Regions from separate parts of the Blastococcus sp. SYSU D00695 genome, predicted to be linked through region 1. Evidence: predicted binding sites of a transcription regulator. Region 1 holds the regulator's gene; each other region holds the start of a gene.

Region 1 (9,687 bases):
GCTGCTGTGGGGCGTGGTCCGCTGGCAGGCGGTGGAGTACGGCATGCACCCGTGGGTGCAGCGGGCGCTGTGGGCGCTGGCCGTGGTGGGCCCCGTGCTGACGACGCTGTCGATGGTCGCGCTCGACTTCCACTGGGTCAGCGACGCCGTGGTCGGCGCCGCGGTCGGCCTGCTGCTGTTGGGCGTGGTTCACGCGCTCGACGCGCGCGTGCTGTCACGCTGGTCGGGTGCGCGGCCCGTTCCCCCGACGTCGTGACGGGCTGCCCGCGGGGCTGACCGTCGCGGCGCTCGCGGTGTGCGCCCCGGCCCTCGCGCTCGTCCCCGCCCCGGCGGCGTCGGCCGAGGAGGCCGCGCCGGTCCCGCAGTGCCAGATCACCGACCCGCGGCTGCCCGAGCTGTCCGGGCTGGTCGTGGGCGGCGACGGGAACATGCTCGCGATGAACGACGGCGGCGACCAGGTCACGGTGTACGTCCTCGACGCGGCCTGCGCCGTGACCGACGTGCACACCGCCGACGTGGACCCCTACGACCCCGAGGACCTGGCCGTCGGGCCGGACGGGAGCGTCTGGCTCTGCGACACCGGCGACAACAACGGCACCCGGGAGACGGTGGCCCTCATCGCCCTGCACCCCGACGGGACGACGGACGTCTTCCGGCTCACCTATCCCGACGGCCCGCGCGACGCCGAGGCGCTGCTGCTGGCTCCGGACGGCACGCCCTACGTCGTGACCAAGGAGGTCCTGGGCGCCAGCGACGTCTTCCGCCCGGCTGCGGCGCTGGAGCCCGCCGGCACCGTCGGTCTGGTCGAGGTGGCCTCGGTGGACCTGACCCTGACGGGCACCCCAGGCGGCCCGGTGGGTCGGGCGGGCCAGCTGCTGGTCACGGGGGGCGCGGTGGCGTCCGACGGGCACGCGATCGCGCTGCGGACCTACACCGACGCCTACGTCTGGCCGCTGGCGGGGTCGGACGTGCCCGCCGCCCTGGCGGCCGAGCCGGTGCGGGTGGCGCTGCCGGACTCCCCGCAGGGCGAGGCCATCAGCTTCTCGGCCGACGGCACGTCCCTGGTCGTGGCCAGCGAGGGCCTGCCCAGCGACGTCACCGTGGTGCCGGTGCCGGCCGCGACCGTGCCCGCGGGGGCCACCGGTGCGACCGACGGCTCCCTGCCCGACGTCCTCACCGAGACCGAGGACGGGGTCAGCCCGGTCACCGCCGCACTGGTCGCGGCCGCCGTGGCCAGCGTGCTGCTCTGGCTGGTGGGCCGGCTGCGCCGTGGTGGCTCCCCGCCGGGCGGGTCCTCCCGGGCCTGAGCCCGTCGCCGGCGCTCCGTGCTGCGGCCGCCCCGCGCCGGTGCGGCCCCGCGCCGGCGCGGCCCTGCGCTGAGGCCGCCCCGCGCCGGGGCGGCCGCTCGTGGCGGCTCCCCGGCGCGGCGCCGGTCAGACGCGGCGCAGCACCGTGACGACGCGCCCCAGGACGGTCGCGTCGTCGCCGGGGATGGGCTCGTAGGCGGGGTTGTGCGGCAGCAGCCACGCGTGCCCGTCCTTGCGCTTGTAGGTCTTCACCGTCGCCTCGCCGTCGATCATCGCGGCGACGATCTCGCCGTTCTCGGCGGTGGGCTGCTGGCGGACCACGACCCAGTCGCCGTCGCAGATCGCTGCCTCGACCATCGAGTCACCGGTGACCTTGAGCATGAACAGCGTGCCCTCGCCGACGAGCTCGCGGGGGAGCGGGAAGACGTCCTCCACTGCCTGCTCGGCGAGCACCGGGCCGCCGGCGGCGATGCGGCCCACGAGCGGCACGTAGGTGGGCGCCGGGCTCGCCGAGTCCTCGGCCACCGGAGGCGGCGGGCCGGCCGCGGCCGCGGCGATCTCGCCCGGCAGACGCACGTCGAGGGCGCGCGGCCGGTTCGGGTCCCGGCGCAGCCACCCCTTCTTCTGCAGCACCGACAGCTGGTGGGCGACGGAGGAGGCCGAGGACAGCCCGACGGCCTCGCCGATCTCGCGCACCGAGGGCGGGTAGCCGCGGCGGTCGATGGAGTCGCGGATGACCCCCAGGACGCGGCGCTGCCGCTGGGTCAACCCGTCACCGGCCTCGCCGCGGTCCGGGAAGGTGCGCACCTGCGCGGTGCTCTCCGGTGCGCCGCCGGTGGCCGTGCCGCCCGCCCGGCGCGACCCGCCGCGCCCGCCCGACGTCCCGCTCGTGCCCGCCACGTCTCCTCCTCGCCGGCCGTGTCCCCACGACTCGTCCGTCCGCCCTCCTCGTCGTCGGCCACGTGCGGTGCGACCGGCGCGGGGGTGGTGTCAGTCGGACCGTAGCGTGTCCGGGCCCCGTCCTCAAACACATGTTCGAAGTCCTCGGGTGTCGGGTCGATCCTGTCGGCGCCGTGCGGTAGACATCGCACTGATGTTCGAATCGAACGCGTGTTCGGTCGCCGGCGCTGCCGGTGGCCGTCGTGGAGGAGGCGCTGGGGTGGCGGTCGCGGAGCGCGGTGTGGCGGGGTGCTCGGGGAACGGCACGGGGTTGCGGGTCGCCGGGCCGGTGCGCCCGGTGCCCGGGCGGGCGGTGTCCCGGGCCGCGGTGCGGGCCGGAGGACCGGTGGCCGGGGCGCCGCCGGTCCGTCGCGACACGGTGCGCCCGGGCGCGCGTCCGGTGCGCTTGGGGGAGCCGCCCGTGCGACGGGTCCGGCCGGCCGGTGGGCGCGGCCGTGCGGACGTGCCGCGGGTCCCGCTGCGCCTGACCCGCCGGGGGTGGTGCGCGCTGACGGCGCTGACCGTCGCGGTGGCCGCGCTGGGCCTGCTGGTCCTGTCGGCGCTCGTGGCCGGGCCGGAGGGCTTGCGGCCCGCGGGGGAGAGCGACGTCGTGGTCCGGCCCGGGGACACGGTCTGGTCCATCGCCGCGGAGGTCGCCGGCCCGGGGGAGGACGTGCGGGCGGTGGTGGACGCCATCGAGGAGCTGAACGACCTGGAGGGAGCCGTCGTGGTGCCCGGCCAGGTCCTCGCCGTCCCGTGAGCGGTCGGCGCGGCGACGTGCACAATCCTGCGGCCCATCTTCGTCAACCCTCGGGGCGGCGTCCTGCCCCGCTCGCCAGGGGGTGCCGACCTACCGTTCCCGGCGTGCCACTGGACCAGCACGGACGAGCAGCCGCCATGTCCCAGCCCCTCGACGCCGAGGTGTACGTCGACGGGACGTGGTGGCCCGGTGCGGTCCTGGGCTGGCGCCACGACCGGTCCGGGGCCTGCGAGGCCTCGGTGCGCGCCCTGATCGGTGCCGCGGCACGCGAGATGTGGGTCGAGCTCGCCGCGGTACGGCTGCCCGAGCCGGTCCCGGCGCCCGCCGCGGAGCCGATCGTCGCCCGAGTCGCCGAGGTCGGCCCGGCCGCGCGGCTGTCCGGGAGCGTCGAGACCGTCCAGATGAGCCGGGTCGAGCTGCGCCGGATGCTCGGGGACGGGCTGCCCGCCCGGGGTGTCGCTCGACGGCGCCGGCACGCCAGTGACCTCACCGCCGAGCTGCCCGTGGTGCGCTGCGCCGAGGCGGAGGGGCGCCACCGGGCCGGGGTGCCCGCCGGTCGTCACCGGGCCGGCGACGAAGTCCCCGCCACTGCCGCCCGCCCCGGCGTCGGCGCCCTGGCCGGCTCCGTGCCCCTCGCCGGCGCGGGGGAGCCGCTCACCCGGCCCATCCGCCTCGGCGATGTCGCCGGCCGGCCGTGGAGCGCCACCTCACCCCTCGGCTGAGCGCGCGGCGGGGCGGTCGCACCCGTGCGGGGCCCCCGCTCCTCCGAGGTCTCGCGCCTCCTGGGCCCTGGGCCCGTGGTGTGCGGCGTGTCCCGGGGTCGCCGCCTCCGGGCCCGGCGGCCGGTACGACGCCTCGGCGACACGCCACCACACCGCGCACGGGTGGTCCCGCACCCCTCTCGACGCGCTCGTCGGCGTGTCCGTGTGACTGCTGGTGTGTCGGTCGACCGCTGGTCACGACCGTGTTGCGCGGGAACACGCCACACCGTGCCGCTCTTGCACATCTAGTGGAGGCCCGCCTAGGGTTCCCCTACATCTAGTAGTTGCACCGATGTAAGTCCGTCCACAGGGCGTCCTCAGCTCCTCCCCGGGATGTGCACCGGTTGTCCCCAGGAGGGTCCACAGCGGACCCCGCGGGCGGCCGGTCCACCCCGGGAGGGGCGGCGGTGCACGAGGCGAGGGAGGAGGAGTCGCCGTGCGGTGTCCCTTCTGCCACAACGCGGACAGCCGGGTGATCGAGACCCGGGAGGCCGAGGAGGGTGCCACCACCCGCCGGCGTCGTTCCTGCCCCGCCTGCGGGCGCCGGTTCACGACGGTGGAGGAGGCGGTCCTCGCCGTCGTCAAGCGCAGCGGCGTGAGCGAGCCGTTCAACCGCAGCAAGGTCGTCGCCGGCGTGCGGCGCGCCTGCCAGGGGCGGCCGGTCGACGAGGACCAGCTGCAGAAGCTGGCCCAGCAGGTCGAGGACGCGATCCGGGCGACCGGCGCCGCCGAGGTGCCCAGCCACGAGGTGGGGCTGGCGATCCTGCGGCCGCTGCGCGAGCTCGACGAGGTGGCCTACCTCCGGTTCGCCAGTGTCTACCGCGCCTTCACCTCGATCGAGGACTTCGAGAAGGAGATCACCGAGCTGCGGGCCCGGCACCTGACCGCCGGCACCCTGCCGCTGCCGGGCATGCAGCCGGAACCGCCGGCCGGTCGCCGGCGGGGTGGTTCGCGCGGCCCGACCCCGTCCGACGGCACCGTCGCCGTCCCGTGAGAAAACGTCAGTACCGCCCGTTAGAACAGAGTGCGGCTCTCTTCCCCAAGCCGTCAGCGACACCAGCAGAGCCACAACCGAGGGAGAGCTCAGTGACCGAGACCGAGGACCGCCTGTCGGGCCGCACGCGTCGCACCGCCAAGGCGCCGGCGCGGGGGAAGGGCCTGAAGATCAAGCGGGTCTTCACCACCCCCGGTGCGCACCCGTACGACGAGGTGACCTGGGAGCGGCGCGACGTCGTCATGACCAACTGGCGCGACGGCTCGATCAACTTCGAGCAGCGCGGCGTGGAGTTCCCCGCCGAGTGGAGCATCAACGCCACCAACATCGTCACGACGAAGTACTTCCGCGGTGCCGTCGGCACGCCGCAGCGCGAGACCAGCCTGCGCCAGCTCATCGACCGGGTGGTGCTGACCTACGGCGCGGCCGGCCGCGAGCACGGCTACTTCGCCACCGAGGGCGACGCCGAGATCTTCGAGCACGAGCTGACCTGGATGCTGCTGCACCAGTACTTCAGCTTCAACTCGCCCGTGTGGTTCAACGTCGGCACGAGCGCCCCGCAGCAGGTCAGCGCCTGCTTCATCCTCGCCGTCGACGACGAGATGGACTCGATCCTCAACTGGTACCGCGAGGAGGGCCTGATCTTCAAGGGCGGCTCCGGCGCGGGCCTGAACCTCTCCCGCATCCGGTCCTCCAAGGAGCTCCTCTCCTCCGGCGGCACCGCTTCCGGCCCGGTCAGCTTCATGCGCGGTGCCGACGCGTCGGCCGGCACGATCAAGTCCGGTGGCGCCACCCGCCGCGCGGCCAAGATGGTCGTCCTCGACATCGACCACCCCGACATCGAGGAGTTCATCGAGACCAAGGCGCGCGAGGAGGACAAGATCCGCGCGCTGCGCGACGCCGGGTACGACATGGACCTCGGCGGCAAGGACATCACCAGCGTCCAGTACCAGAACGCCAACAACTCGGTCCGCGTCTCCGACGAGTTCATGCGTGCGGTCGAGGACAGCACGGAGTTCGGTCTGCGTGCGCGGATGGACGGCTCGGTCATCGAGACCGTCGACGCCAAGACCCTGTTCCGCAAGGTCACCCAGGCCGCCTGGGAGTGCGCCGACCCGGGCATCCAGTACGACGACACGATCAACGACTGGCACACCAACCCCGAGACGGGCCGGATCAACGCGTCCAACCCCTGCTCGGAGTACATGAGCCTGGACAACAGCTCGTGCAACCTGGCGTCGCTGAACCTCATGAAGTTCCTCAAGGACGACGGCACCTTCGACGCCAAGAATTTCGTCAAGGCCGTCGAGCTGGTCATCACGGCGATGGACATCTCCATCTGCTTCGCCGACTTCCCGACCGAGCCGATCGCCGAGACCACCCGCGCCTACCGGCAGCTGGGCATCGGCTACGCCAACCTCGGCGCGCTGCTGATGGCGACCGGCCACGCGTACGACTCGCGCGGCGGGCAGACGCTGGCCGCGGCCATCACCTCGCTGATGACCGGCACCGCCTACCGCCGCTCGGCCGAGCTGGCCGGCATCGTCGGGGCGTACGAGGGCTTCGCCCGCAACGCCGAGGCGCACGCCCGGGTCATGCGCAAGCACGCCGCCGCCAACGACGCGATCCGCCCGCTCGGTGCGGACGACGCCGACGTGCTGCGGGCCGCCACCGCCCAGTGGCAGGAGTGCCTGGAGATCGGCGCGGACAACGGCTGGCGCAACGCCCAGGCCTCCGTGCTGGCCCCCACCGGGACCATCGGCTTCATGATGGACTGCGACACGACCGGCATCGAGCCGGACTTCTCGCTGGTCAAGTTCAAGAAGCTGGTCGGCGGCGGCTCCATGCAGATCGTCAACCAGACCGTGCCGCGTGCGCTGCGCAGCCTGGGCTACCAGGACGAGCAGGTCGAGGCGATCGTCGAGTTCATCTCCGAGCACGGCCACGTCGTGAACGCCCCGAGCCTGCGCCCGGAGCACTACGAGGTCTTCGACTGCGCGATGGGCGAGCGGGCCATCTCCCCGATGGGCCACGTGCGGATGATGGCCGCGGTGCAGCCGTTCATCTCCGGCGCGATCAGCAAGACGGTCAACATGCCGGAGACGGCGACCGTCGAGGACGTCGAGAACATCTACTTCCAGGGCTGGAAGCTCGGCCTCAAGGCGCTGGCGATCTACCGCGACAACTGCAAGGTCGGCCAGCCGCTGTCCGACGGCAAGGGCAAGAACGACGGCGCCAAGGCCGGCACTGAGACGGTCGAGGCGGCCGCGCCCGCGGCGCTGTCCCACCCGGTCCGCAAGCGCCTGCCCAAGAAGCGGACGAGCCTGACGACGTCGTTCAGCGTCGCCGGCGCCGAGGGCTACATGACCGCCGGCATGTACGAGGACGGCAGCCTCGGCGAGGTCTTCCTCAAGCTCGGCAAGCAGGGCTCGACCCTGGCCGGTGTCATGGACGCCTTCTCGATCGGCATCTCGATCGCGCTGCAGCACGGTGTGCCGCTGGAGACCTACATCCAGAAGTTCACCAACATGCGCTTCGAGCCGGCCGGCATGACCGACGACCCGGACATCCGGATCGCCCAGTCGGTGATGGACTACATCTTCCGTCGCCTGGCGCTGGACCACCTGCCGGTGGACAAGCGGGCCAACCTGGGCATCTTCAGCGCCGAGGAGCGGGCCGCGCAGGTGTCGGGCTACGACACCCCCGCCTCGACCGCCGCGGTCGTCGAGGCGGAGGACGAGGTCGACGTCGAAGCGCTGCGCGGCTCCGTCCCGACCGAGACGCCCGTCAAGCCCGAGGCGCCGAAGAAGGACCTCAAGGAGGCCCACAGCTCCGCCGAGCTGCTGGAGCTGGTGACCGGGACCGCCACCGACGCGCCGCTGTGCATGACCTGCGGCACGAAGATGCGCCCGGCCGGCAGCTGCTACGTCTGCGAGGGCTGCGGCTCCACCAGCGGCTGCAGCTGACACCGGTGCTCGCCGGGACGTCCCGCGATCGACGCGGGACGCCCCGGTGAGCCCGTCGGGGCGTCCCTAGGAGCCGAGACCGGTTCCGGCGGGACGTCACCGGAGCCGACCGTCCGGTTCCGGCCGGCCGGCCGGCACCGCGGACTCCCGTCGCAGCCCTGAGCCCCACGACCGCCCCCGCCCTCCTCGGAGGACGGGGGCGGTCGTGTCCGGTCCGGCTCCCAGCGGACCGCGCGGGCCGGCCCTGCTCCCGGACCACCCCGGGCTCCCGCGGGAGACGGTCTCCGCGGGGAGACGTGGGCGCGGGAGGCGGGGTTCGCGGGAGACGGGGTTCGCGGGAGACGGGGTTCGCGGGAGACGGTGTCCGCGGGAGCCCGGCGCGGGGACGGTCGCCATCTACACTCCCGCGGTGCGCCAGGCGACCGACGACGGGCCGTTCTTCCACGGCACCAAGGCCGATCTGCAGGTCGGCGACCTGCTGACGGCGGGGTTCCGCTCGAACTACCGCCCCGAGATCGTCATGAACCACGTGTACTTCACCGCGCTCCGCGACGGCGCCGGCCTGGCCGCGGAGCTCGCCGCCGGCCCGGGTGCGCCGCGGGTCTACGAGGTCGTGCCCACCGGCCCGTTCGAGGACGACCCGAACGTGACCGACAAGAAGTTCCCGGGCAACCCCACTCGCTCCTACCGCAGCACCGCCCCGCTCCGGATCGTCGGTGAGGTGCCCGACTGGACACGCCTGACCCCAGAGGCGCTGCAGGCGTGGCGCGACCGGCTGGCCGCCATCCTCACCGTCGAGCGCGGCGAGATCATCAACTGACGGCGCAGCGCCGGCCGGGTCACTCCCCGGTGGACGCCGGGCCGCGGTGCGCGGACCGGCCGGCGTCCGGCGCCGCTCCGGTGCGCAGCAGCGGCAGCGCCCGCAGCGGGACCAGCCGCGACAGGACGACGACGCTGGTCGAGCGGACCACGCAGGAGGACCGGTCGAGCCGCACCAGCGTCCGCTGCAGCGCCTCGTGCGAGCTCGCGGCCACCCGGCAGAGCACGTCCCCGCGCCCGGTCGTCGCGTGCGCCTCGAGCACCTCCGGGATGTCCTCGAGGTCGCGCTGCACCTCGTCGACGGCGCCCTGCGCGATCTCCAGCGTCACGAACGCCTCGACGCCGAACCCCGCCGCGCGGACGTCGACCTCCGGCCCGTACCCGGTGACCACCCCGGCGTCCTCCATCCGCTGCAGCCGGGCCGACACCGTGCCCCGCGCGACGCCGGTGAGCCGGGCCAGCTCGAGCACCCCGGCCCGCCGGTGCTCGCGCATCGCCTCCAGCAGCGCCACGTCGAGCGCGTCCAGGGTGACGCCGTCCGCCATGTCCGCCTCCCGTCGAACTGGCCACCGCGACCAGCTCCCGACCCCGCCGGCTGGGCCGGCTGGGCAGCCGGCACACCTCCAGCGACGCCGGTTGCCCAGCAGCGTGGCCGGGTGTGTCCTGCACCACAAGACGCACTGCTCGACGGAGGGACCGGCATGACCCTGGAGCAGGAACTCGATGACGAGCGGGCCGCGGAGCTGGACCTCGAGCAGCTCCGGCGGCTGGTCGGCTGGGTCGAGCACGACCCCGCCGACGACCCGTTCCCCGTCGCCGGCTGGGACTCGCTCGTGTGGGTCGTCGGCAACGCCACCCAGACCGCGCACCACTTCCAGTCCGCGTACGGCATGGAGCTCATCGCCTACTCCGGCCCGGAGACCGGCAACCGCGACCACCTCGCCTACGTGCTGCGCTCCGGCGCGGCCCGCTTCGTGTTCACCGGCGCCTACGACCCCGCCAGCCCCCTCGCCGAGCGCCACCGGCGCCACGGCGACGGCATCGCCGACATCGCGCTGACGGTGCCCGACGTCGACCGCTGCATCGCCCACGCGGCCGCCACCGGCGCGACCGTCCTGGAGCAGCCGCACGACGTCACCGA
Region 2 (9,687 bases), on a different contig from region 1:
GATCGGCGCGTCGGCGGCGCGGGCCACGCCCAGCAGCAGCTCGGTCGGGATCTCGCCGTCGGCCAGGGGCGCGTGCCGGTCCCGGCTGGAGCCGGCCGGGTCGCGGCTGTTGTTGAGGTGGACGACGTCGATGCGGCCGGTGATCGCCCGGACGTCGTCCACGGCCGTCTCCAGGTCCCACCCGGCGGCCCAGGCGTGGCAGGTGTCGAGCACGAAGCCGGCGCCGAACTCCCCGACGGCCTCCCACAGCCGGGCCAGCGCGTCGAGGTCGCGGGCCATGGCGTTGCCGCCGCCGGCGGTGTTCTCGATCAGCAGCGGCACGGGGAAGCCCCCGGCCTCCGCCTGGCGCGAGAAGGTCTTGCGCCAGTTGTCCACCCCGGCGGCCGGGTCGTCCTTCGCCAGCACGTGACCGCCGTGCACCACCAGCCCGAGCGCGCCGACGGCGGCCGCGGCCTGCGCGTGCTGGCCCAGCAGCTTGCGGCTGGGGATCCGGATGCGGTTGTTCGTGGTCGCCACGTTGAGCACGTAGGGGGCGTGCACGACCACCGCGATCCCGCGCAGGGCGTCGGCGTCGGGCCGCGGCTGCGGCGCCTTCCAGTCCTGCGGGTCGGCGAGGAAGACCTGGACGGCGTCGGCGTCCATCTCCGCGGCGCGCGCGGCGGGGCCGCCGTCCAGCAGCTCGCCCTCGTCGCTCAGGCCGGGGCCGACGTGTACGCCGATCGGGTGGGTCGCCACGGCCGCGACAGTAGTTCGCGGGTCCGACGGGACCCCGGCCGTGCGCTCGGCGGCGGTGCCCGGCTGTGGACGGCGGGGGGCGCCCGGTGCGGCGCTGGTAGCCTGTGCGGTGGCGCGTTCGCCTCCCGGTCTCCGGGCGGAGGGCGCGCGACGCATGTACGACCCTCCTGCTGCAGAAGCACTGCAGCCGCCGAGACCAGAGGAGGTGGGGTTTCTCCATGCGCAACTACGAACTGATGGTCATCCTCGACCCCGAGCTGGAGGAGCGCACGATCGCTCCCTCCCTCGACCGGTTCCTGACCGTCGTCACCAACTCCGGTGGCACGGTGGGCAAGGTCGACATCTGGGGTCGTCGTCGGCTCGCCTACGAGATCAAGAAGCAGATCGAGGGCATCTACGCCGTCATCGACATCAACGCCGAGCCCGCGGCCGTGGCCGAGCTCGACCGGCAGCTGAACCTCAACGAGTCGGTCCTGCGCACCAAGCTGATGCGGCCCGAGGTCCACTGACCATGGCCGGCGAGACCGTCATCACCGTCATCGGAAACCTGACCTCCGACCCGGAGCTGCGGTTCACGCCGTCGGGCGCGGCCGTCGCCAACTTCACCGTCGCCTCCACCCCGCGGACGTTCGACCGTCAGTCGCAGGAGTGGAAGGACGGCGAGGCGCTCTTCCTGCGCTGCAACGTGTGGCGGCAGGCGGCGGAGAACGTCGCCGAGTCCCTCACGCGCGGCTCGCGGGTGATCGTCTCCGGCCGCCTCAAGCAGCGCTCCTTCGAGACGAAGGAGGGCGAGAAGCGCACCGTCGTCGAGCTCGAGGTCGACGAGGTCGGCCCCTCGCTGCGCTACGCCACCGCGAAGGTCACCAAGGCCCAGCGCGGTGAGGGTGGCGGCGGCTTCGGCGGCGGCGGCGGTGGCGGCTTCGGTGGTGGCGGTGGCGGCGGCGCGAGCGACCCGTGGTCGACGCCCGCCGGTCCGTCGGACGAGCCCCCCTTCTGAGGAAGGACCCCTCGGAGGACCCCCTCGCCCCGCTCCGCGCGGCGCGGGTCCCTGCGAGGGGGCCGCGGTTCCCGGCCGGGAACCCTCATCTGCACTTTTCCTGAACCACGTCGTACCTGGAGAACCCAGTGCCCAAGCCCCCTGTGCGCAAGCCCAAGAAGAAGGTCTGCCAGTTCTGCAAGGACAAGGCGACCTACGTCGACTACAAGGACACGACCCTGCTGCGGAAGTTCATCTCCGACCGCGGCAAGATCCGTGCCCGCCGCGTCAGCGGCAACTGCAGCCAGCACCAGCGTGACGTCGCCACGGCCGTGAAGAACAGCCGTGAGATGGCGCTGCTGCCCTACACCTCCACGGCGCGCTGATCATGAGCACGATGAAGCTGATCCTGACGCAGGAGGTCACCGGTCTCGGGTCCTCCGGCGACACCGTCGAGGTCAAGGGCGGCTACGGCCGCAACTTCCTCCTGCCCCGCGGGCTGGCCATCGTCGCCACCCGGGGTGCCGAGAAGCAGGTCGCGTCGCTGCGCCGGGCGCGTGCCGCCCGCGACGTGCGCAGCCTCGAGGAGGCGCAGGCCGTGGCCGGCCGCCTCACGGGGATGACCGTCCGCGTGCCGGCTCGCGCCGGTGAGGGTGGCCGCCTGTTCGGTCGCGTCACCACCGCCGACGTCGTCGCCGCGGTGACCGCCGCCGGTGGCCCGGAGCTGGACCGCCGCCGGATCGAGCTGCCCAGCAGCATCAAGACGACCGGCCACCACAAGGTGACCGTGCGCATCCACCCCGAGGTGAGCAGCGAGCTGACGATCGACGTCGTCGCCGCCTGATCCACCTGCACCGCCCACGAGGGGCGTCGGACTCCGGTCCGGCGCCCCTCGTGGCGTCTGCGGCCCCTGACGGGCTCCCGCCCCCTGACGGTGCTCCGACGCCGGTCGATGTGCGCTCAGGCCGCCTCCTGGGCCCGGGAACGCGGCCTGGGCGCACACCGTCGTCGGGTGCCGCGTCCCCGGCGCGACGGCGGGTCAGGGGCGGCCGTGTGACGGCTGGGACACCTGCGGCGCGCGGGCGACACGCCGGGGGACGACACGGCGAGTTCCCCCGGATTTCTCCCGTCCACACCCCGTGCGTCGTCCCGGCGCTGGTCAGGAGCGGGATACGCCGGGATCCCCCGCGCCGTCCCCCGCCGTCTCCACATGTCGACACGCCTGTGTCCACCGACTTGTCCACAAGTTGTGCAGAACGCCGCCCACACCGGTGTTGGACGGACCGGTCCGCCGTTCCTAACGTCGTCCCCGCCTGCCCGCCCGACCAGGACTGTCGGTGCCCTCCGGTAGGAACGTCTCGAACGCACGTTCGAGACAGGTGACGAACGTCTGGTGCTCCCCCACCGGGCCGCGGCCGATGGCCGGGGTCTGTGGCGGGGTGCGCCGGGGAGTGGATGGAGGACCGACGTGGCGGTGGCCGACGACTTCAGCCGGCCGCAGGCGACGGCGCCGGAGTACGACCGGCAGCCGCCGCAGGACGTCCAGGCGGAGCAGTCGGTGCTCGGCGGGATGCTGCTGAGCAAGGACGCGATCGCCGACGTCGTCGAGCAGCTGCACAGCGCCGACTTCTACCGGCCGGCGCACGCCATCATCTTCGACTGCATCCTCGACCTCTACGGCCGCGGTGAGCCGGCCGACGCCATCACCGTGGCCGCCGAGCTCAACCGCACCGACCAGCTGTCGAAGATGGGCGGCGCGGTCTACCTGCACACGCTCATCGCCTCGACGCCGACGGCGGCCAACGCCGGCTACTACGCGGCCATCGTCGCCGAGCAGGCCGTGCTCCGGCGCCTGGTGGAGGCCGGCACCCGCGTGGTCCAGCTGGGCTACGGCGCGGCCGGCGGGAAGGGCGACGTCGACGACATCGTCGACCGCGCCCAGCAGGAGATCTACGACGTCACCGAGAAGCGGATGAGCGAGGACTACTCGCGGCTGGAGGACATCCTCCAGCCGACGATGGACGAGCTCGACGCCATCGCCAGCCGCGGCGGGGTCAGCCGCGGCGTGCCGACCGGGATCCGCGACCTCGACGAGCTCACCAACGGCCTGCAGGCCGGCCAGATGGTCGTCATCGCGGCCCGGCCCGGCGTGGGCAAGTCGACCCTCGGGCTCGACATCGCGCGGTCAGCGGCGATCAAGAACCACATGGCGACGGTCATCTTCTCGCTGGAGATGAGCAAGCACGAGATCACGATGCGTCTGTTGTCGGCCGAGGCGAAGGTGCCGCTGCACCACATGCGCGCCGGCACGCTGTCGGACGAGGACTGGTCGAAGCTCGCCCGGCGGATGGGCGAGGTCGCCGACGCCCCGCTCTACATCGACGACTCCCCGAACATGACGATGATGGAGATCCGGGCCAAGGCGCGGCGTCTCCGGCAGCGGAACGACCTCAAGCTCGTGGTCATCGACTACCTGCAGCTCATGACGTCGGGCAAGCGGGTCGAGAGCCGCCAGCAGGAGGTCTCGGAGTTCTCCCGAGCGCTCAAGCTCCTCGCCAAGGAGATCGAGTGCCCGGTGATCGCGATGTCGCAGCTCAACCGTGGCTCCGAGCAGCGTCAGGACAAGAAGCCGATGCTGTCGGACCTCCGCGAGTCCGGCTCGATCGAGCAGGACGCCGACATGGTCATGATGATCCACCGCGAGGACATGTACGAGAAGGAGTCCCCGCGGGCCGGCGAGGCCGACATCATGCTGGTCAAGCACCGCAACGGCCCGACCGCGAACGTCACGGTGGCCTTCCAGGGTCACTACAGCCGCTTCGTGGACATGGCCAACTGACCTGCGCCGTCGGGCAGCGAGCCCCCGGGCCCGTCCCCGGTCGCCCTCCAGGCGGCCGGGACGGGCCTGGGTGCGTCCCGGTCTCCCGGGTGGCGTAATCCGGTTGGCCGCCGCCCACCGCGTCACCTAGCGTCTCCTCGTGCTCACCCCGCAGTACCTCTGAGGTCCTCCCGAACGGCCCGCCCCTCGCGATCGCGAGCCCGCGGGTCGTCCTGACCTGCCATCGACCGCTCGGCGGTCGCATCAGCGCGAAGCGCACCCCGGCCGTGAGCGGCCGGAGGGTGCCTCCGTTCGGAGGATCCGAGATGAGCCCCCTGACCCTGCCCGCGCGTGCGCGGGCGCAACTGACCGTCGACCAGGTCGGCGTCCGGCGTGGCGGTCGCACCGTCCTCGACGGCGTCTCCCTCGCCGTGACCCCCGGCTCCCGGTGGGGCGTCGTCGGCGAGAACGGCCGCGGCAAGTCGACGCTGCTGCACGTCCTGGCCGGAACGCTCGTCCCCGACGCCGGGCAGGTGCAGCGCGTCGGCACGCTGGGCGTGGCCGAGCAGGAGATGGTTGGCGACGACGGCGCCACGGTGTCCGACGCGGTGGAGCTCGAGCTGGGGCCCGCCCGCGCGGCGCTGCGAGCCCTCGACGCGGGGGTCGCCGCCCTCGCCGAGGGCCGGCCGCACGCAGCGGAGGACTACGCCGCGGCGCTGGACGCCGTGGAGGCGCTCGACGCGTGGGATGCCGAGCGGCGGGTCGACGTCGCGCTGGCCGCCCTGGGCGCGGTGACCGACCGGTCGCGACGGCTGGCCACCCTGTCGGTCGGTCAGCGCTACCGCGTCCGGCTGGCCTGCCTGCTCGGCGCCGGGCACGACTTCCTGCTGCTCGACGAGCCGACCAACCACCTGGACGCCGCCGGCCTGGCCTTCCTGACCGACGCGCTGCGCGGCTCCCCCGGCGGCGTCGTCGTGGTCAGCCACGACCGGGCGTTGCTGACCGACGTGGCCACCGCGATCGTCGACCTCGATCCCAGCCGCGACGGCCGCCCGCGCGTGTACGGCGACGGCTACCAGGGATACCGGGCCGGCCGCCGCGTCGAGCTCGCCCGCTGGGCGGCGGAGCACGAGCAGCAGGTCGCCGAGGCCGCCCGGCTGCACCAGGACCTCTCCGCGGCGCAGAACCGGCTGGTCACCGGCTGGCGACCGGACAAGGGGACCGGCAAGCACCAGCGCGCCACCCGCGCCCCGGGGCTGGTCCGGGCGGTGCACCGCCGGCAGGAGGAGCTGCGCCGGCACGAGATCGACGCGCCGGAGCCGCCGCTGCGGTTCCGGGCGCCGGAGCTGCCGGGGCGTCCGGGGGCCACCCTCGTGGCGGCGCGCGAGGTCGCCGTCCCCGGCCGGCTGGACCGGCCGGTCTCCGTGGCCGTCGACTCCGGGACCCGGCTGGTCGTCCGCGGTCCCAACGGCGCCGGGAAGTCGACGCTGCTGGCGGTCCTCGCCGGGCAGCTGCCGCCCACCGGCGGCCGGGTGCACCGGGCGCCGGGCGTGCGCGTGCACCTGTTGCGCCAGCAGTCCCCGCGGGCCGAACGGCGGCCGGTGGCGGAGGTGTTCGACGCGGCGGTCCGGGGGCTCACGGCCGAGGGGGACGGCGCCGCGGAGGGCGCGGTCGCGCTGACCGCGCTCGGACTGTTCCGCTCCGCGGACCTGCGCCGGGCCGTGCGGGAGCTGTCCACGGGGCAGCAGCGGCGGCTGGACCTGGCCATCGCCCTGGCCGCCCGCCCCCACGCACTGCTGCTCGACGAGCCGACGAACCACCTCTCGATCGCGCTCGTGGACGAGCTGACCGCGGCGCTCCAGGTCACCGCCGCCGCCGTCGTCGTCGCCACGCACGACCGGCAGATGCAGCAGGACCTGGCGGGCTGGCCCCGGCTGGACCTGGACGGGGACGGCGCGGCATAGGCCGGTGGTCCCCGTGCGGCCGGCGGCCGCTCAGTTCTCCGCGCGGAGCAGCGGCGGGTGCAGGACGCTCGCCGGACCGCGCCGGTAGAGCTGCGCGGGCCGGCCGCCGTCCCGGGTGGTGGACTCCCCCGTCGGCTCCAGGAAGCCGGGCGCGCTGGTCACCTTGCGGTGGAAGTTCCGCGGGTCCAGCGGCCGCCCCCACACCGCCTCGTAGACCCGCCGCAGCTCGGCCACGGTGAACGCCGGCCCGCAGAAGGACGCGGCCAGCGCGGTGTACTCGAGCTTCGCCCGCGCCCGCGCCACGCCGTCGGCCAGCACCGCGTCGTGGTCGAACGCCAGGCCCGGGGACACCTCCGCCACCGGCGCCCAGCGGGCCCCGGCCGCGTCGCTGCCGGGTCGCGGCTCCGGCGGGTCGGCGACCAGGGCCAGGTGGGCCACCGTGACCACCCGCATCCGCGGGTCCCGGTCGGGCGCCCCGTAGGACGCCAGCTGCTCCAGGTGTGCCGCCCCGGGCGTCAGGCCGGTCTCCTCCGCCAGCTCGCGGGCCGCGGCGGCGAGCAGGTCCTCGTCGGGGCGCACGAACCCGCCGGGCAGCGCCTCCCGGCCGGCGAACGGCTCCGGTCCGCGCCGGACCACCAGCACGCACAGCCGGCCGCCCCGGACCGTGAGGACGACGAGGTCCACCGTCACGGCCACCGGCGGGAACGCCCGCGGGTCGTAGTCCGTCACGCGCCCACCATAGCGTCAGATTGACGACAAGGCCGTCAGTTGCTTATCGTCAGGACGACGACAAACCGAGCAGGAGGCACCTCGATGGCCGACATCACCCGCTACCCCTTCGTCCGCCACCTGCGGAGCACGGCGACCGCGCACGTCCTCCGCGTCCGCAACGGGCGCGTCGTCCAGGCGGCCACCGGCGCGAGCTTCTGGTTCCGCCCGCTCTCGGCGGTCCTCTCGGAGATCCCGGTCGACGACCGCGAGCTGCCGCTGCTCTTCCACGCCCGGACGGCGGACTTCCAGGACGTCACGGTGCAGATGACGCTCACGTTCCGCGTCACCGACCCGGCGCTGGCCGCGGCGCGGGTGGACTTCTCGATCGACCCGGCCACGGGCCGGTGGCTGGGCACCCCGCTGGAGCAGGTGGCCGGCCTGCTCACCGAGTCGGCGCAGCAGCACGCGCTGGACCTGCTGACCACGATCGACCTCGCCACGGCGCTGACCCGCGGCGTCGCCCCCGTCCGCGACACCGTCGAGCGCGGCCTGGCCGCCGACCCGCGGCTGGCCGAGACCGGCATCGCCGTCATCGGGGTGCGCGTGGTCGCCGTCCGCCCGGAGGCCGACGTCGAGCGCGCCCTGCAGACCCCGACGCGGGAGCGCGTCCAGCAGGAGGCCGATCGGGCCACCTACGAGCGGCGGGCGATGGCCGTCGAGCGGGAGCGGGCGATCAGCGAGAACGAGCTGGCCAACCAGATCGAGCTGGCCCGCCGCGAGGAGGAGCTCGTCGGTCAGCGCGGCGTGAACGCCCGCCGGGAGGCCGAGCAGGCGGCGGCCGCGGCCGAGGTCGCCAGCGAGGCGCAGGCCCGCCGGGACCAGCGCTCGGCCCAGGTCCGGGCCGACACCGAACGGCTGCTGGGCGCGGCGCGGGCCGAGGCCACCGCCGCCGAGCTCGCCGCGCACGCCCAGGTCCCCGCGGAGGTGCTGTTCGCCCTGGCCGCCAAGGAGCTCGCGGCGCACCTGCCGCAGATCGACAGCCTGGTGCTCACCCCCGACCTGCTCGCCCCGGTGCTGGCCAAGCTCGGCGGTGCCCGGTGACGCCGGCCCCGCGGGTGGTCGTCGTCTCCCGCGCCACCGAGCTGCGCGAGCTCGTCGCCCGGCACGGCACCGCGGCGCAGGCGACGTTCTTCCTCGCCACCCGCGGCCGCGACATCGCCGAGGTGGCCGAGCGGGACGCCGCGCAGGCCCGCGCCCTGGCGACGGCGACCGCGGCGATCCCGGTCGACTGGCGCCGCGGCAGCGTGGACCGCGCCGACCTCCCCCGGTTCCTGTTCGCCCCCGACGACGTCGTCCTGGTGGTGGGGCAGGACGGGCTGGTCGCCAACGTCGCCAAGTACCTCGACGGCCAGCCGGTGGTCGGCGTCGATCCCGAGCCGGGCCGCAACCCCGGCGTGCTGGTCCGGCACCGGCCGGCCGACGTCGGCGGCCTGCTGCGGGACCGGCCGGCGCCGACCCCGCGCACGATGGTGCAGGCGACGACGGACGACGGGCAGGTGCTGCGTGCGCTCAACGAGGTCTACGTCGGCCAGCCGACCCACCAGACCGCCCGCTACCGGCTGACCGCCCCCGGTGCCGGCGCCGAGCGGCAGGCCTCCTCCGGCGTCCTCGTGTCGACCGGCACGGGCGCCACCGGCTGGTGCCGGTCGGTCTCCCGGGAGCGGTCGGACCCGCTGCCGCTGCCCGCGCCGGGGGACCCGCGGCTGGCCTGGTTCGTGCGCGAGGCCTGGCCGTCGCCGGCGACGGGGACCGGCTGCACCGCGGGCCTGCTCGGGGCGGACGACGTCCTGACCGTCGACGCGGAGTCCGACGGGCTCGTCGTGTTCGGCGACGGGCTGGAGGCCGACCGGCTGACCCTCTCCTGGGGTCAGCGGGTCACCGTCGGCCGCGCCGACCGCAGCCTCCAGCTGGTCTGAGCCGCGGTGTTCCACGTGGATCCGGAGCGTGGATCCGTTCCACGTGGAGTCGGGGCGTGGAGCCGGACGGTCGGGTGGCGCCGTCCTCACAGCAGCGAGCGCACCCACGGCTCCAGGTGCGGGTTGCGCGGCTCGTACCGCGGCCGTCCGGTCCCCCACCGGCGCAGCACGCCGCCGTCCAGCGTCTCGGCGATCGCCTCGCGGACCGGGCGCAGCAGCGGGCGGTTGAACGGCAGCAGCCCGGTGAGGCGGCCCAGCAGGGTCCTCGACCAGTCGTCGATCCGCCCCTGCCACTCCTGGCCGGTGGGCGGCGGCTCCGGCGGGTCGACCACCAGCCCGGCCTCGACGGCCCGGTCGACGACCCACTCGCGGGTGAGGACCGACAGCGGGTTGCGCCGCTCCGGCTCCGCCGTCCCACCGCCGCCCACGTTGGTGTGCCCGCCGACGAACCAGCGCTGCTCGACCGCGGTGGGGTGCCCGGGGATCGGGATGGGCACGCTGGTCCAC
Region 3 (9,687 bases), on a different contig from region 1:
CTCGGCGTGCTCACCTCCTACGTCAAGGCCCGCGCCGAGGGCGTGGGCCTGTCCTGCGACGTCGGCGTCGTCGAGCGCACCGAGCGGCTGATCCTCGTGCTCACCGGCACCGGGTTGACCGGCCTCGGCCTGCCCTACGCGGTGCACGTCGGCCTGTGGGTCCTGCTGGCCGGCAGCGCCGTCACCGTGGTGCAGCGGGGCGTCGAGGTCCACCGCCAGGCCGCCGGACGGCGGCTGCCCGGCGCCCCGGCGGCCCCGTGACCGCCGCGCCGTCCGCCCCGCCCGCCGGGCCGGCCCCCGTCCCGCAGGCTGCCGATCCCGGCCTGCGTGCCCGCGCCCTCGCCGGGCTCACCGACCTCGGCTACGCGGCCGGCTGGGGGCTGGTCAGGGCGCTGCCCGAGCCGGTGGCGCGCGGCGCCTTCGACGTCGCGTTCGCGCAGGTGGCCCGCCGCGAGGGGCGCGGCGTCCGGCAGCTGCGGGCCAACCTGCGCACCCTCACCGGCGGCACGCTCGGCGAGGCCGAGCTGCAGGCGCTGACCCGCCGCGCGATGCGCTCCTACGGTCGCTACTGGCAGGAGGCGTTCCGGCTGCCCCGCCTGCGGCCGGAGCGGATCGTGGCCGGCACCGAGGTGGTCGGCGGCGAGCACCTGGACCGCGCCCTCGCCGAGGGACGGCCGGTGATCGCCGCGCTGCCGCACAGCGGCAACTGGGACGCCGCCGCCGTCTGGTTCGTCGACCGGCTGGGCGGCCCGTTCCTCACCGTCGCCGAACGGCTGCGCCCGGAGTCGCTCTTCGACCGCTTCGTGGCCTTCCGCGAGTCGCTGGGCATGCGGGTGGTCCCGCTGACCGGCGGCCCGCGACCCAGCGCCACCGTGCTGCGGGAGTGGCTCGACGACGGCGGCTCGGTCTGCCTGCTGTGCGACCGCGACCTCGGCGGCAACGGCATCCCGGTCACCCTCGCCGGCCGGCCGGCGACCATGCCCGGCGGCCCGGCGCTGCTGGCCGCCCAGACCGGCGCCGCGCTGCTGCCGATGGTGTGCTCGTTCACCGAGCGCGGGTGGCGGCTGACCTGGCACCCGGAGGTGCCGGTCGCCGGCCCCGGCCGGCTGCGGGACCGGGTCACCGCCGCCACCCAGGGCATCGCCGACGCCTTCACCACCACCCTCGCGCGCCGGCCCGAGGACTGGCACGTGCTCGGCCGGATCTGGCCCGACGTCCCCCCGGACCCCGAGCCGGGACGCCGCTGATGCGCATCGGCCTGGTCTGCCCGTACCAGTGGGACCGCCCCGGCGGGGTCCAGTACCACGTGCGCGACCTCGCCGACACGCTGCGCGGCCTCGGCCACCACGTCGAGATCATGACCCCGGCCGAGCGCGAGGAGTCGCTGCCCGCCGAGCACGTCACGTTCGCCGGGCGCACGGTGCCGATCCCCTACAACGGGTCGATGGCCAGCGTGCAGTTCGGGCCGATCTCGGCGGCGCGGGTGCGCCGGTGGCTGCGCGAGGGCCACTTCGACGTCGTCCACGTGCACGACCCGGCGCCGCCGTCCATCGGCCTGCTCGTGCTCATCCTCGCCCGCGGCCCGATCGTGGCCACCTTCCACGCGGCGACGGTCCGCTCCAAGTGGCTGATCGCGTGGGGGCCGGTCATCCGCCCCTGGCTGGAACGGATCAGCGGCCGCATCGCCGTGTCGGACTTCGCCCGCCGGCTGCAGGTCGAGCACCTGGGCGGCGACGCCGTCGTCATCCCCAACGGCGTGCACGTCGCCTCCTTCGCCGAGGGGCCGCCCCTGCCCGGCCTGGCCCGGGGCGCCGGCGGTCCGACGATCGGCTTCCTCGGCCGCTACGACGAGCCCCGCAAGGGCCTGCCGGTGCTGCTGGAGGCGATGCCCGAGGTGGTCGCCCGGCACCCCACCGCCCGCCTGCTGGTGGCCGGCCGCGGCGACCCGGACGCCCTGCGGGCCTCGATCCCGCCGGAGCTGCGGCCGCACGTGGAGCTGCTCGGGGAGCTGTCGGAGGCCGACAAGGCGGCGTTCCTGCGGTCGGTGGACGTGTACTGCGCACCGAACCTGCTGGGGGAGTCCTTCGGGATCATCCTCATCGAGGCGCTCGCCGCCGGTGCCCCGATCGTCGCCGCCGACCTCGACGCCTTCGCCGCGGTCCTCGCGGACGGCGAGGTGGGCGTGCTGGTCCGGCGCGGGGACGCCGCCGCGCTCGCCACCGCCCTGGCCGACCTGCTGGCCGACCCCGCGCACCGCGCCGCGCTGTCCGCCCGCGGCCGGGAGGCGTCCTGGGCCTACGACTGGTCGGTCGTGGCCCGCCGCGTGCTCGCGGTCTACGAGACGGTGGTGCTGCCGGACGCGGGCGAGGTCGTCGCCGCCGCCGACGACACCGACGTGGTGGACGCGACGCGCGAGGACGGCGACGGCCGGGGACCGCAGCAGCGGCGGGTGCGACGCTAGCCTCGTGGGCCGTGGCCCTCCCCGTCTGGACGATCGTCGCGCTCGTCGTCGTCCTCGGGCTGCTCGCCTGCTGGACGGCGTGGACGCTGACCCGGCTGCGGCGGCTGGTGGGCCGGGTCGACCGGGCCCGGACCGCGCTGGAGACCCAGCTGCGGCGGCGCGCCGGCCTGGCCGCCGAGCTCGCCCGTGCCGGCGGCGGGGCGCTGGAGCCCGAGCGCGCCGACCGGCTGGCCCGCGCCGCGGCCGGGGCCCGCCTGCCCTGGACCCCGGACCGGGAGCTCGCCGAGAACGTGCTGGGCCGGGAGCTGCGGGAGCTGCTGCGCGACCTGCCGCACGACCTGCCCGGGGTCCCGCCCGCGCTGGCCGCGGACCTGGCCGGGACGGCGCAGCGGGTGGCGCTGGCCCGCCGCTTCTACAACGACGCCGTCCGCGACACCCGGGACCTGCGCGGGCGCCGGCTGACCCGGGTCCTGCGGCTGCACGCCCGCCGGCCGCTGCCGCGCTACTTCGACATCGACGACAGCACCTGGGACCTGGCCGGAGCCGCCCGTCCGGGCCGCTCCTGACCGCGTCGTAGGATGGGCCGGGCCCGGCCGGGTCCGCCCACCCGACCTGCGAGGCAGTCCGTGTCCGAGCACATCCCCCACGTCACCGGTACCCCCGCGGTCAAGCGCGGCATGGCAGAGCAGCTCAAGGGCGGCGTCATCATGGACGTCGTCACCCCCGAGCAGGCGAAGATCGCCGAGGACGCCGGCGCGGTGGCCGTCATGGCGCTGGAGCGGGTGCCCGCCGACATCCGCGCGCAGGGCGGCATCGCCCGCATGAGCGACCCGGACATGATCGAGGGGATCGTCTCCGCGGTGTCCATCCCGGTGATGGCCAAGGCGCGGATCGGGCACTTCGTCGAGGCGCAGGTGCTGCAGAGCCTCGGCGTGGACTACATCGACGAGTCCGAGGTCCTCACCCCCGCCGACGAGGCCCACCACATCGACAAGCACGCCTTCACGGTGCCCTTCGTCTGCGGCGCGACCGACCTGGGCGAGGCGCTGCGCCGCATCGCCGAGGGCGCGGCGATGATCCGCTCCAAGGGCGAGGCGGGCACCGGCAACGTCGTCGAGGCCGTGCGGCACATGCGCGCGATCCGCGCCGGCATCCGGGCGCTGGGCACCCTCGACGAGACCGAGCTGTTCGTCGCCGCGAAGGAGCTGCGCGCCCCGCACGACCTGGTCGTCGAGGTGGCCCGCACCGGCAAGCTGCCGGTCGTGCTCTTCACCGCCGGCGGCATCGCCACCCCGGCGGACGCGGCGATGATGATGCAGCTGGGCGCCGAGGGCGTCTTCGTCGGCTCGGGCATCTTCAAGTCCGGCGACCCGGCGCAGCGCGCCGCGGCCATCGTGCAGGCCACGACCTTCCACGACGACGCCGACGTGATCGCCAAGGTCTCGCGCGGGCTCGGCGAGGCCATGGTGGGGATCAACGTGGCGACGCTGCCGGAGTCCGAGCGGTTCGCCACCCGCGGCTGGTGACGGCGCCCGGTCCCACCGGCGGCCCCGTGATCGGGGTGCTGGCCCTGCAGGGCGACGTCCGCGAGCACCTGGCGGCGCTGGCGGCCGAGGGCGCCGTCGCGGTGACGGTGCGCCGGCCGGAGGAGCTGGCGGCCGTCGACGGCCTGGTGCTGCCCGGCGGTGAGTCCACGACCATCGTCAAGCTCGCCGCCCGGTTCGGCCTGCTGCAGCCGCTGCGGGACGCCGTGCGCGGCGGGCTGCCGGTGTACGGCTCGTGCGCCGGGATGGTGCTGCTCGCCGACCGGCTCGCCGGCGCCCCGGCCGGGCAGGAGACCGTCGGCGGGCTCGACGTCACGGTGCGGCGCAACGCCTTCGGCCGGCAGGTGGACTCCTTCGAGTCCTCGGTCGAGCTGGCCGGGCCGGACCTGGCCGGCGCGCCCGTGCCCGCGGTGTTCATCCGGGCGCCCTGGGTGGAGGAGACCGGCCCCGCGGTCGAGGTCCTCGGCCGGGTCGTGGGCGGTACCGGCGACGGTAAGATCGTGGCGGTTCGCCAGGGCGTCCTCCTGGCCACCAGCTTCCACCCCGAACTGACCGGCGACCGCCGGGTGCACGCGCTCTTCGTCCAGATGGTGCGCGCCGCGCGGGGACGCAGGTCCGGCGCCGACGCCGGGGAGGAGAGGAGACCCTCATGAGCGGCCACTCCAAGTGGGCGACCACGAAGCACAAGAAGGCCGGGATCGACGCCAAGCGGGGCAAGCTCTTCGCGAAGCTGATCAAGAACATCGAGGTCGCCGCCCGCACCGGCGGCGGGGACCCGGCGGGCAACCCGACGCTGTTCGACGCCATCCAGAAGGCCAAGAAGAGCTCGGTCCCCAACGACAACATCGACCGCGCCGTCAAGCGCGGGTCGGGCGCCGAGGCCGGCGGGGTCGACTACCAGGGCATCACCTACGAGGGCTACGCGCCCGGCGGGGTCGCCGTCCTCATCGAGTGCCTGACCGACAACAAGAACCGGTCGGCCATGGAGGTCCGCACGGCGATGACCCGCAACGGCGGGTCCATGGCCGACCCGGGCTCGGTCTCCTACCTCTTCTCCCGCAAGGGCGTGATCGTGGTGCCGGCGGCCGACGGCGTGGACGAGGACTCGGTGCTCATGGCCGTGCTCGACGCCGGCGCCGAGGAGGTCCGCGACTCCGGCGAGTCGTTCGAGGTCGTGTGCGAGCCGACGGACCTGGTCGCCGTCCGCACCGCGCTGCAGGACGCCGGCATCGACTACGACTCGGCCGACGCCGCGTTCGTGCCCAGCGTCAGCGTCGAGCTCGACGAGGAGGCGGCGGGCAAGGTCTTCCGGCTCATCGACGCCCTCGAGGACTGCGACGACGTGCAGAACGTCTACGCCAACTACGACGTCTCCGACGAGGTCCTCGAGAAGATCTAGGCACCCCCCACGCTCGGCGCCGGTCCCCAGGAGGGCGGCCGGCGGTGTGTCGGTGCCGTGCAGTCGGTCGCGAGGGATAGCCTCGGTCGAACACCAGTTCGGCGACCAGGAGGCGTCCATGCGGGTGCTGGGCATCGACCCCGGCCTCACCCGGTGCGGGTGGGGCGTCGTGGACGGGCGTCCCGGCGCGCGGCCGGCGGCGATCGGCGTGGGCGTCGTCCGCAGCTCGCCCGACCTCGACCTGGAGCTGCGGCTGCTGGAGCTGCACACCGCGGTCACGGCGCTGCTGCGCGAGCACCGGCCCGACGTCGTCGCCATCGAGCGGGTGTTCACCCAGAACAACAAGGGCACCGCGACGGGGACCGCGCAGGCCGCCGGCGTCGCCGCGCTCGCGGCGGCGCAGGCCGACCGGCCGGTCGCCTGGCACACGCCCAGCGAGGTCAAGGCCGCCATCTCCGGCAACGGCCGGGCCGACAAGGAGCAGGTGACGCTCATGGTCACCCGGGTCCTCGGCCTGGCCACCGCGCCCAAGCCCGCCGACGCCGCCGACGCGCTGGCGCTGGCGGTCTGCCACGTGTGGCGCGGGCCGGCGCAGCAGCGGTTGCGGGTGGCTGCCCTGGCCGGGGGCATCGGAGCGAGCATCCAGCCGCGGACGCTGCCGCGGTGGCAGGGGGTCTGAACGTGATCGCGAGCGTGAACGGCGTGGTCGCCGCGGTGTCGCCGGACGGCGCCGTGGTGGAGGTCGGGGGCGTGGGCCTGGCGGTGCAGTGCACCCCGGGCACCATCGCGCGGCTGCAGGTGGGGGAGAGCGCCCGGCTGTCGACCAGCCTGGTCGTGCGGGAGGACTCGCTCACCCTCTACGGCTTCGCCGACGACGACGAGCGCCAGCTGTTCGAGCTGCTGCAGACGGCCAACGGCGTCGGTCCGCGGCTGGCCCAGGCGGTGCTGGCCATCCACCCGCCGCGCGAGGTGCGCCGCGCGGTGTCGATGGCCGACGTCAAGGCGCTCATGCAGGTGCCGGGCATCGGCAAGAAGGGTGCCGAGCGGCTGATCCTCGAGCTGCGCGACCGGCTCGGCACCACCACGAGCGACACCCAGCTCGACGCCCCGCAGCTGCCGGCCGGCGCCGCGCCGCTGACCCCGGTCGCCCCGTGGCGCTCGCAGCTGACCAACGCCCTGGTCGGGCTCGGCTGGAGCGGCAAGGAGGCCGAGACGGCGCTGACCGCGCTGGAGCCGGTCGCCGACGAGCAGCTGGCCGCCGGCGGCGTGCAGATCGCCGTCCTGCTGCGGCAGGCGATCCAGCTGCTGGGCCGCTCGTGACCCGCCGGGGGAGGGGAGCCGCGTGACGTCGCCGTTCGACCGCGGGCTGTCCGGCGAGGTGGCCGACGGGCTGGGCCGGGACCTGGGGGTGTCGCCGCAGGCCGGGGACGAGGAGCGCGTCGTCGAGTCGGCGCTGCGGCCGCACTCGCTGCACGACTTCATCGGGCAGCCCAAGGTGGCCCGGCAGCTCGCGCTGGTGCTCGAGGGCGCCAAGCGCCGGGGGCGCCCGCCGGACCACGTGCTGCTGTCCGGACCGCCCGGGCTGGGCAAGACCAGCCTGGCGCTCATCATCGGCTCGGAGCTCGGCACGGCGGTGAAGATCACCAGCGGCCCGGCGATCGAGCGCTCCGGCGACCTCGCGGCGATGCTGTCCAACCTCGGTCCCGGCGACGTGCTGTTCATCGACGAGATCCACCGCATCGCGCGGCCCGCCGAGGAACTGCTGTACATGGCGATGGAGGACTTCCGGGTCGACGTCGTCGTCGGCAAGGGGCCGGGCGCGACGGCGATCCCGCTCGACATCAACCCGTTCACGCTGGTCGGCGCCACCACCCGGGCCGGCCTGCTGACCGGCCCGCTGCGGGACCGGTTCGGCTTCGTCGGGCAGATGGAGTTCTACGAGCCGGCGGAGCTGCAGCAGGTGCTCGCCCGCAGCGCGGAGCTGCTGGGCGTGGAGCTGACCGCGGACGGGTCGGCGGAGATAGCCGGCCGCTCCCGGGGGACCCCGCGGATCGCCAACCGGCTCCTGCGCCGGGTGCGCGACTACGCCGAGGTCGAGGCCGACGGGCGGGTGACCCGGGCGGTGGCGCAGGCGGCGCTGGCGCTCTACGACGTCGACGACCTGGGGCTGGACCGGCTGGACCGGGCCGTGCTCGAGGCCCTGGTCGTGCGCTTCGGCGGCGGCCCGGTGGGCGTCTCCACCCTGGCCGTCGCCGTGGGGGAGGAGCCGCACACGGTCGAGGAGGTGTGCGAGCCGTTCCTCGTGCGCGCCGGCCTGCTGGCCCGCACACCGCGGGGCCGGGTCGCCACGGAGGCGGCCTGGCGGCACCTCGGCCAGCCGCTGCCGCGCGGTGGTCTCCCCCTCGGGGGTGGCTCACCCGCCACGCTGGCCCCGCGCCCGGACACCGAACCGCTGTTCGACGCCTAGACTCCTCCACGCTGGCGCGCAACTCGACTGCGCAACGGTCCGGCCGGCCGTGCGCTCCACGGCTGGTCGCTGTGCGCGCCGCAGCCGACGTACCCGAGCGGTCCCGTCCCGGGCCGCACCCACCGCGCGCGGTCCCGGCGCGGTAGAGAGGCATCCCCGCCGTGGAGTCGTACTTCCCGCTCATCCTGCTCGTGCTGGCCTTCGTGCTGCTCATCGTCCTGCCGGCCCGCCAGCGCAAGCGGATGGCCGCACAGCAGCAGCAGATGCAGGACGCGTTGCAGCCCGGGACGCCGATCATGACCACCAGCGGCATCCACGGGACGGTCACCGGCAAGACCGACTCGACGGTCGACGTCGAGGTCGCCCCGGGCGTCGTCATGACCTTCGTCCGGCAGGCCATCCTCGAGGTGCGCAAGCCGGCCGCCGGCGGCGAGGCCGTGGCGGGCGGGACCACCCCCGGGGACGACACCCCGGGCATCGTCGACGGTGGCCCCGCCGACACCTCGCGCTGAGGTCGGCATGGCCAACCGACAGCTCCCCGCGCGCCGGTACTTCGGCGCCTTCCTGCTGATCGTCGCCGGGCTGTACGCGCTGGTGTTCGCCACCGGCGACACCCGCACCCCCCAGCTGGGCCTGGACCTGCGCGGCGGCACGACCGTCACGCTGACGGCGAAGACGGCCGACGGGAAGGCGCCCGCGCCCGAGGACCTCGAGCTGGCCCGCCAGATCATCGAGCAGCGGGTCAACGGTCTCGGCGTGGCCGAGGCCGAGGTGGTCACCGAGGGCGACCAGAACATCGTCATCTCCGTGCCCGGGGACGACGGCGAGCAGGCCCGCGAGCTCGGCCAGACGGCGCAGCTGCGCTTCCGCCCGGTGGTCTGCCCCTCGGCGACGGACACCACCGGCATCTGCGCGTCGCTGGACCCGACCGTCTCCGCCGGCGACACCGCGGCGCCGAGCGATCCGGCCGCCCCGAGCGACACGGCCGCGCCGAGCGACACGGCCGCGCCGAGCGACACGGCCGCCCCGACGGACGGTGCCACCCCGACGGACGGTGCCACCCCGACGGACTCCGCCGCGCCCACGGGCGACCAGGCCGAGCCGACGGCCCCGCCGGTCTACGCCTCGCCGCAGGAGGCGGCGCCCGCGTACGACGCGCTGCGCTGCGACTCGCAGGACGAGACGGCGCTGCCGGCCGACCCGGCGTCCTACATCGCCGCCTGCTCCGAGGACGGCACCCAGAAGTACCTGCTCGGGCCGACGATCATCGAGGGCACCTCGATCGACGACGCCCGGTCGGGCACCCAGTCGGGCACCGGCGAGTGGATCGTCCTGCTGGACTTCGACGGCGAGGGCGAGCAGGCCTGGGCCGACTACACCGCGGCGCACATCCAGGAGCAGGTGGCCTTCACCCTCGACGAGCGCGTCGTGTCCGCCCCGGTCATCCAGTCGGCGATCACGACGAACCCGACCACGATCACCGGGCAGTTCGACCAGGAGAGCGCCACGCAGCTGGCCAACCAGCTGAAGTACGGCGCGCTGCCGCTGACCTTCGAGCAGGCGACCGCCCAGTCCATCTCCACCGAGCTCGGCGCCGAGCAGCTGCGCGCCGGGCTCATCGCCGGCGCCATCGGCGTCGGCCTGGTCTTCGTCTACGCGCTGGTCTACTACCGCCTGCTCGGCCTGGTGATGATCGCCAGCCTGGGCCTGTCGGCGGTCGTCGTCTACGCCTGCCTGGTGCTCCTGGGCCGGGAGATCGGCTTCACGCTCAGCCTCGCCGGCATCGCCGGGTTCATCGTGTCGATCGGCATCACCG

The links. The regulator LexA, encoded in region 1, represses DNA repair genes until DNA is damaged. The targets are predictions, from matches to a motif close to TCGAACANNTGTTCGA.
Region 2: the regulator LexA is predicted to act here: its motif matches at 3,070-3,085, upstream of dnaB (replicative DNA helicase).
Region 3: the regulator LexA is predicted to act here: its motif matches at 5,491-5,506, upstream of ruvC (crossover junction endodeoxyribonuclease RuvC).

What each region holds. Positions count from the first base shown of each region.
Region 1 covers NZ_JBJGZP010000010.1:68,299-77,985, reverse strand. The annotation lists gene ACI781_RS09000 (phosphatase PAP2 family protein) at 1-256, shown strand, start outside; gene ACI781_RS08995 (hypothetical protein) at 228-1,307, shown strand; gene lexA (transcriptional repressor LexA) at 1,434-2,207, opposite strand; gene ACI781_RS08985 (LysM peptidoglycan-binding domain-containing protein) at 2,710-3,006, shown strand; gene ACI781_RS08980 (hypothetical protein) at 3,144-3,728, shown strand; gene nrdR (transcriptional regulator NrdR) at 4,204-4,761, shown strand; gene ACI781_RS08970 (vitamin B12-dependent ribonucleotide reductase) at 4,854-7,727, shown strand; gene arr (NAD(+)--rifampin ADP-ribosyltransferase) at 8,137-8,547, shown strand; gene ACI781_RS08960 (Lrp/AsnC family transcriptional regulator) at 8,567-9,091, opposite strand; gene hppD (4-hydroxyphenylpyruvate dioxygenase) at 9,248-9,687, shown strand, end outside.
Region 2 covers NZ_JBJGZP010000004.1:39,464-49,150, forward strand. The annotation lists gene ACI781_RS03980 (deoxyribonuclease IV) at 1-735, opposite strand, end outside; gene rpsF (30S ribosomal protein S6) at 954-1,244, shown strand; gene ACI781_RS03990 (single-stranded DNA-binding protein) at 1,247-1,732, shown strand; gene rpsR (30S ribosomal protein S18) at 1,861-2,097, shown strand; gene rplI (50S ribosomal protein L9) at 2,109-2,555, shown strand; gene dnaB (replicative DNA helicase) at 3,180-4,550, shown strand; gene ACI781_RS04010 (ABC-F family ATP-binding cassette domain-containing protein) at 4,856-6,493, shown strand; gene ACI781_RS04015 (NUDIX hydrolase) at 6,524-7,222, opposite strand; gene ACI781_RS04020 (SPFH domain-containing protein) at 7,307-8,305, shown strand; gene ACI781_RS04025 (hypothetical protein) at 8,302-9,180, shown strand; gene ACI781_RS04030 (DUF2235 domain-containing protein) at 9,267-9,687, opposite strand, start outside.
Region 3 covers NZ_JBJGZP010000034.1:2,508-12,194, reverse strand. The annotation lists gene pgsA (phosphatidylinositol phosphate synthase) at 1-261, shown strand, start outside; gene ACI781_RS17260 (phosphatidylinositol mannoside acyltransferase) at 258-1,247, shown strand; gene ACI781_RS17255 (glycosyltransferase family 4 protein) at 1,247-2,461, shown strand; gene ACI781_RS17250 (hypothetical protein) at 2,473-3,027, shown strand; gene pdxS (pyridoxal 5'-phosphate synthase lyase subunit PdxS) at 3,088-3,987, shown strand; gene pdxT (pyridoxal 5'-phosphate synthase glutaminase subunit PdxT) at 3,984-4,658, shown strand; gene ACI781_RS17235 (YebC/PmpR family DNA-binding transcriptional regulator) at 4,655-5,404, shown strand; gene ruvC (crossover junction endodeoxyribonuclease RuvC) at 5,523-6,083, shown strand; gene ruvA (Holliday junction branch migration protein RuvA) at 6,068-6,724, shown strand; gene ruvB (Holliday junction branch migration DNA helicase RuvB) at 6,747-7,871, shown strand; gene yajC (preprotein translocase subunit YajC) at 8,033-8,383, shown strand; gene secD (protein translocase subunit SecD) at 8,391-9,687, shown strand, end outside.